2 linked regions of the Phreatobacter oligotrophus genome follow. The protein of the gene in region 1 interacts with the protein of each later gene in a pairwise test. Links are inferred from orthologs where the notes say so. Each region holds a gene or a part of one and is shown on either strand. Other genes may lie near its edges.

Region 1 (3,265 bases):
CAACCCGCAGGGTCACGCGCAGCACATGCGTCGGGTTGGCGGCGCGACCGCCACCACCCTGGGTCAGGTAGATGAGCTCGTTGCGCAGGACGACGCCGTTGCGGCCGGGAATCTCGGGAATCTCGAGGTCGCGCAGGCCCGCCTGGGCATTGCGGCCGCCGGACACGACGGTCGGATCGCCATAAAGCGGGGTCAGGCAGCCGGCGAGGCCAGCCGCGGCGCCGCAGAGCGTGGCGACGCGGAGGAGGCGCAGCAGGGAGGTCTCAGCCCACGACATTCACGATCCTCTGCGGAACCACGATGATCTTCTTCACGGGCCGGCCTTCCAGCGCCTTCTGGACGGCGTCGAGGGCGAGGGCGGCAGTCTCGATATCCTTTTGGGCCGCCTCACGCGGGATCGTCAAGTCCGCCCGCTTCTTGCCGTTCACCTGGACGGGGAGGGTGATCGTGTCCTCCACCAGGATGGCGGTATCCACGACCGGCCAGGCCTCCTCGGCGACCAGGCCGGAATGGCCGAGCCCGGTCCAGCACTCCTCGGCGAGATGCGGCATCATCGGGGCCACGACGCGCACCAGGATGCTGCCGGCCTCGGCCAGGGCCGCGGCCATGTCCGGCTCGGCGGTCTTGCCGCGCAGCCCGTCCAGTGCCCGGGCGAGGGCGTTGGCGAGGGTGTAGATGTGCGCCACGCAGCGGTTGAAGGCGAGGCGCTCGACGTCCTGCTCGATGGCGGCAAGCGCCTGGTGGGCGGCGCGGCGGATGGCGGTCGCCTCCTCGCCGAAGGTCGCCGGGGCGGCGGCCGCGGCCTTGTGGGAGGCGATGTCGCCGACGATGCGCCAGAGGCGCTGGACGAAGCGGCTGGCGCCCTCGACGCCGGCCTCGGTCCAGATCACGTCGCGCTCGGGCGGCGAGTCCGACAGCATGAACCAGCGGGCGGTGTCGGCGCCGTAGGTGTCGATGATGTCGTCGGGGTCGACGACATTCTTCTTCGACTTCGACATCTTCTCGATAGAGCCGATCTCGACCGGCGCATTCGAGCCCTTGAGCACGGCCCGGCGCTGGTCGCCCTCACCGGTGATGGTCACCTCGGCCGGGGTCACATAGGCGCCGTCCGGGCCGCGATAGGTCTCGTGGACCACCATGCCCTGCGTGAACAGGCCGCGGAACGGCTCGTCGAGGCCGGCATGGCCGGTGGCCTTCATGGCGCGGGTGAAAAAGCGCGAATAGAGCAGGTGCAGGATCGCGTGCTCGATGCCGCCGATATACTGGTCGACGGGCAGCCAGGCATTGACCACCGCCGGATCGGTCGGCGCGTCGGTGCGCCAGGGATCGGTGAAGCGGGCGAAGTACCAGGACGAATCGACGAAGGTGTCCATCGTGTCCGTCTCGCGCCGGGCCGGCTTGCCGCAGGACGGGCAGGCGACGTGCTTCCAGGTCGGATGGCGGTCGAGCGGATTGCCGGGCTTGGAGAAGTCGGCATCGTCCGGCAGGCGCACGGGGAGCTGGTCGTCCGGCACCGGCACCGCGCCGCAGGCGTCGCAGTGAATGACCGGGATCGGGCAGCCCCAGTAGCGCTGGCGGGAGATCAGCCAGTCGCGCAGGCGGAAATTGACCTTGCGGGTGGCGACGGGCGCGTTGCCCAGCGTCGTCTTCTCGAGGCGCGTGGCGACCTCGGCAAAGGCGGCGTCGGTGGTGAGCCCGTCGAGGAAGCGCGAATTGATCATCACGCCATCGCCGTCATAGGCGGTGTCGGTGACGGCGAAATCGTCGCCCGCATCGGCCGGCTTCACGACGGTCTTGAAGGGCAGGCCGTACTTGTTGGCGAACTCGATGTCGCGCTGGTCGCCCGAGGGGCAGCCGAAGATGGCGCCGGTGCCGTAGTCCATCAGGATGAAGTTGGCGACATAGACCGGCACCTCCCACGACGGATCGAAGGGGTGGACGGCCTTGATGCCGGTGTCAAAGCCGAGCTTCTCCGCCGTCTCCAGCGTCGCCACCGAGGTGCCCATGCGGCGGCATTCCTCGGAGAAGGCGGCGAGCTCCGGATTGGTCTCGGCGGCGGCCCGCGCCAGCGGATGATCGGGGGCGATCGCCATGAACGCGGCGCCGAACAGCGTGTCCGGCCGCGTCGTGTAGATCTCGAGCTCGGAATGGCCGGCGGGCGCGGTGCCGGCCTTGAGGGCCCAGCGGACCATCAGGCCCTCGGACCGGCCGATCCAGTTCTTCTGCATCAGCCGGACCTTGTCCGGCCAGCGGTCGAGGCCGTCGAGCGCGGTCAGCAGCTCGTCGGAGAAGTTGGTGATCTTCAGGAACCACTGGGTCAGGTCGCGCTGCTCGACGAGCGCGCCCGAGCGCCAGCCGCGGCCGTCGATGACCTGCTCGTTGGCGAGAACCGTCTGGTCGACTGGGTCCCAGTTCACCTTGGCCGAGCGGCGCTCGACCAGGCCCGCCCGCATGAAGTCGGTGAACAGCTTCTGCTGGTGGGCATAGTAGGAGGGGTCGCAGGTCGCCAGCTCGCGCGACCAGTCGAGCGACAGGCCCATGCTCTTCAGCTGCGCCTTCATTGTGGCGATATTGGCGTAGGTCCATTCCTTCGGGTGGACCTTGGAGGCCATGGCGGCGTTCTCGGCCGGCAGGCCGAAGGCGTCCCAGCCCATGGGATGCAGCACGTTGAAGCCGCGGGCGCGCTTGTAGCGGGCCACCACGTCGCCCATCGTGTAGTTGCGCACGTGGCCCATATGGATGCGCCCCGACGGATAGGGGAACATCTCGAGGACGTAGTATTTCGGCCGCGGATCGTCGTTCCTCGTCTCGAAGATCTTCTTCTCGTCCCACACCGCGCGCCACTTGGGCTCGGCGGTGCGCGGGTTGTAGCGTTCGGTCGACATGATGGGCGGCACGTCCGGAAATCAGGGCAAAAGCGAGCGCGGACAACACACGAAAGGGGTCAGCGGGTCAAGGATTTGGCTGCGATGCTGGCTCCTGTGTAGCAGCCGTGCTAGCGGGAGCCGCCCGCCTGCCAGTCCGTGAGAGATGCCATGTCCGACGCCGTCAGCCGCCTTGCCGAGGTCCGCGCCGCCATTGCCGCCGCGACCGTGGAGGCGAAACGCCCGGCCGATGCGGTGACGCTGGTGGCGGTCTCTAAGACCTTCCCGATCGAGGCGATCGAGCCGGTCCTGGCCGCCGGACAGCGCGTCTTCGGCGAGAACTATGTGCAGGACGCCAAGGGCAAGTGGCCGGAGCTGCGCCAGCGTTATCCCAATGCCGA
Region 2 (2,975 bases), on another replicon or contig:
TGGCGAGGCCGGCATCCCGACGTTTTGGGGAACGGTGGCGTGCCGTCAGACGGACGCCATCATGGACCGCGTGCGGCGGATCATCTGGTCGCGGGTCATGCCGTGGCGGGCGAGCTCGTCGTCCGACAGGTGGGCCAGGTAGCCGTGCACATAGGTGGCGGCGCGCAGCTCCTGCGCCTCCACGATGGAATTGTAGAGCGAACGCCAGAAACCGGGCTTGCCGTTGGTGGAACCGGCAGCCTTCGTGGCGATGACGGCCTTCTCGGCCGGAGCGGTGGCAGCGATCTTGTCGAGCGCAATGGTAGCCATGGTGGTCTCTCCTCTGAAAGAGTGGACGACCTCGAGGCTTCCTCCCTTTCGACGAGACTCATTTTGTTGCAGTGCAGCGATTTGACAAGTTGTGCAGCGCACAATCAGCCTTGCATTCCGCGCATGGCTTGTGGAAATGATCCGTTAACGATCTGAATCTGCAATCTTATTTCACGAGCTCGAACCACTCGTCCTCGGTCATGACGATGACCCCGAGGTCCCGCGCCTTGTCGAGCTTGGAGCCCGCGCCGGGGCCCGCGACGACGTAATCGGTCTTCTTCGAGACCGAGCCCGCGACCTTGGCGCCAAGGCGCTCGGCCATGGCCTTGGCCTCGTCGCGGGTCATCTTTTCCAGCGACCCGGTGAAGACAACGGTCTTGCCTGCGACGGGGGTGTCGGACTTCGGCTTCTCCGCTTCCTGGACCGTCAGTTCGGCCACCAGCCGCTCGACCATGGCGCGGTTGCGCGGCTCGGCGAAGTAGGCGGCGAGCGCATCGATCACCGCATCGCCGATCTGGTCGAGGGAATCGAGCTCGTGGCGGGTATCCGCATCGCCCTCGGCGACCCGCACCGCCGCGTCATGGAAGGCCTGCCATGTGCCATAGGCACGGGCAAGGACGCGCGCCGTGGTCTCGCCGACATGGCGGATGCCCAGCGCCGCGATGAGGCGGTCCAGCGGCACGGTGCGGCTCGCTTCGATGGCGTCGAAGAGGTTCTTGGCCGAAAGTGCGCCGAAGCCCTCCTTGTCCTTGAGCTTCTTGAGGTTCGCCTGATCCCGCCGCGCCAGGGTGAAGATATCGGCCGGCTCGCGGATCGGCAGGTCGGGGTCCTCGTAGAAGAAGGGCAGGCGCTCGGCGCCGAGGCCCTCGATGTCGAGGACGCGGCGGGAGACGACATGCCGCAGCCGCTCCAGCGCCTGCGCCGAGCAGGCGAAGCCGCCGGTGCAGCGGCGCACAGCCTCACCCTCTTCGCGGATGGCCGGGCTGCCGCAGGCGGGACAGGTCGTCGGGAAGGCATAGGCCCTGGCGTCCGCCGGGCGCTTCTCCGGCACCACATCCAGCACCTGCGGGATGACGTCGCCGGCGCGCTGGACGATCACCGTGTCGCCCACGCGGATATCGTGCTCGCGGAAGCGGGCGCCATCGGTGCCAATGCCCTTGATGTAGTCCTCGTTGTGCAGCGTGGCGTTGGACACGACGACGCCGCCGACGGTCACCGGGCGCAGCTTCGCCACGGGGGTGAGCGCGCCGGTGCGGCCGACCTGGATGTCGATGGCGTCGAGGATGGTGGTCGCCTTCTCCGCCGCGAACTTGTGGGCGATGGCCCAGCGCGGCGAGCGCGAGACGAAGCCGAGGCGGGCCTGCAGGGCGAGGTCGTCGACCTTGTAGACTACGCCGTCGATGTCATAGCCGAGGGTCGCCCGCATCTCGCCGATGCGGCGATAATGGGCCAGCAACTCCTCGGCGCTCTCGCAGACCACCGTGAGCGGATTGGTGGGGAAGCCGAGCTCATCGAACCACTTCACCATGCCGGACTGGGTGTCGCGCGGCCGGGCGGGTGCAATCTCCCCCCAGGCATAGGCGAAGAAGCGCAAGGGGCGCTCGGCGGTGATGCGCGGGTCGAGCTGGCGCAGCGAGCCGGCGGCGGCGTTGCGGGGATTGGCGAAGGGCGGCAGGCCGCGCTCCTCCTGCCGGGCATTGATGCGGCGGAAATCCTCGTGGGAGAGATAGACCTCGCCGCGAACCTCCAGCACCTCCGGCGCGCCCTTCAGCACCTGCGGGATCTCGTGGATGGTGCGGATATTGGCGGTGACGTCCTCGCCGACCGCGCCGTCGCCGCGGGTCGCGGCGACCGCAAGCCGCCCATCGACATAGCGCAGAGAGCAGGACAGGCCGTCGATCTTCGGCTCGGCGGTCATGGCCACCGGTGCATCGGCCTCGAGGCCGAGGAAGCGGCGGACGCGGCCGACGAAATCGGTCACCTCCTCGTCGGCAAAGGCATTGCCGAGGGAGAGCATGGGGACGGCATGGGTGACCTTGCCGAACTTGCCCGAGGGCGCGGCGCCGACGCGCTCGGAGAGGCTCTCAGCTGTGCGCAGCGCCGGGTGGGCCGCCTCGAGGGCCTCGTAGCGGCGGCGCAGGGCGTCATAGTCGGCATCGGTGAGCGTCGGCGCGTCGTCCTGGTAGTATTGCCGGTCCGCCTCGGCGAGGGCTTCACCAAGGCGCTCGTGTTCGGCCCGGGCCTCCTCGGCGGAGAGGCTGTCGACGGGAACGGCGGAAACGGAGGATCGCGACATGACGAACTCGGCGGAATCGGCGGAAGCGCCAGCTCCTCATGCCCGCTGGCGCAGCGGACATCCAGCGTGATCCGGCACCCTGCGGAACGATAGAGCCCGGGCGGCGCAGGACAAGCCCGGGAATGGCAACAGCTACTCGACGATGCCGAGCCGCATGCCGCGGCGCGCCGCCTCACGCAGCACGGCCTCGTTCGAGGGCCACCACATCTGGACGATGCCGGTCATGCCGTAGCGGGCGAGCGCCGCGGGTGTCGCGGTCCACTCCTCCGCCAGCTCGCGCACGCCAGAGCGCGGGTCGCGGCGATAGGGCGCGTCGTAGGTGATGGCGCCGTCGACGCCGATCTCCCGGAAGAAGGCGCGGGTGAGCGCC

Evidence for each region. Proteins that work in one complex are often made in the same cells at the same time.
Region 2: the proteins of leuS (region 1) and ligA interact in binary tests that used the Escherichia coli proteins (3 or more experiments, as listed by UniProt). The link is inferred for Phreatobacter oligotrophus from one-to-one orthologs.

What each region holds. Positions count from the first base shown.
Region 1 is NZ_PZZL01000003.1:414,538-417,802, reverse strand. Bases 64-3,259 are described here. They hold leuS (leucine--tRNA ligase), read right to left. Parts: upstream 2,886-3,259; coding sequence 264-2,885; downstream 64-263. Other genes in these bases: C8P69_RS09100 (YggS family pyridoxal phosphate-dependent enzyme), read left to right, coding at 3,036-3,259; C8P69_RS09110 (LPS assembly lipoprotein LptE), read right to left, coding at 64-277. Outside these bases: more of C8P69_RS09110, read right to left, coding at 1-63; more of C8P69_RS09100, read left to right, coding at 3,260-3,265.
Region 2 is NZ_PZZL01000002.1:458,318-461,292, forward strand. What follows is about bases 41-2,946. They hold ligA (NAD-dependent DNA ligase LigA), read right to left. Parts: upstream 2,606-2,946; coding sequence 476-2,605; downstream 41-475. Other genes in these bases: C8P69_RS06155 (hypothetical protein), read right to left, coding at 46-309; C8P69_RS06165 (hypothetical protein), read right to left, coding at 2,738-2,946. In the rest of the region: more of C8P69_RS06165, read right to left, coding at 2,947-2,975. UniProt on the Escherichia coli protein: DNA ligase that catalyzes the formation of phosphodiester linkages between 5'-phosphoryl and 3'-hydroxyl groups in double-stranded DNA using NAD as a coenzyme and as the energy source for the reaction.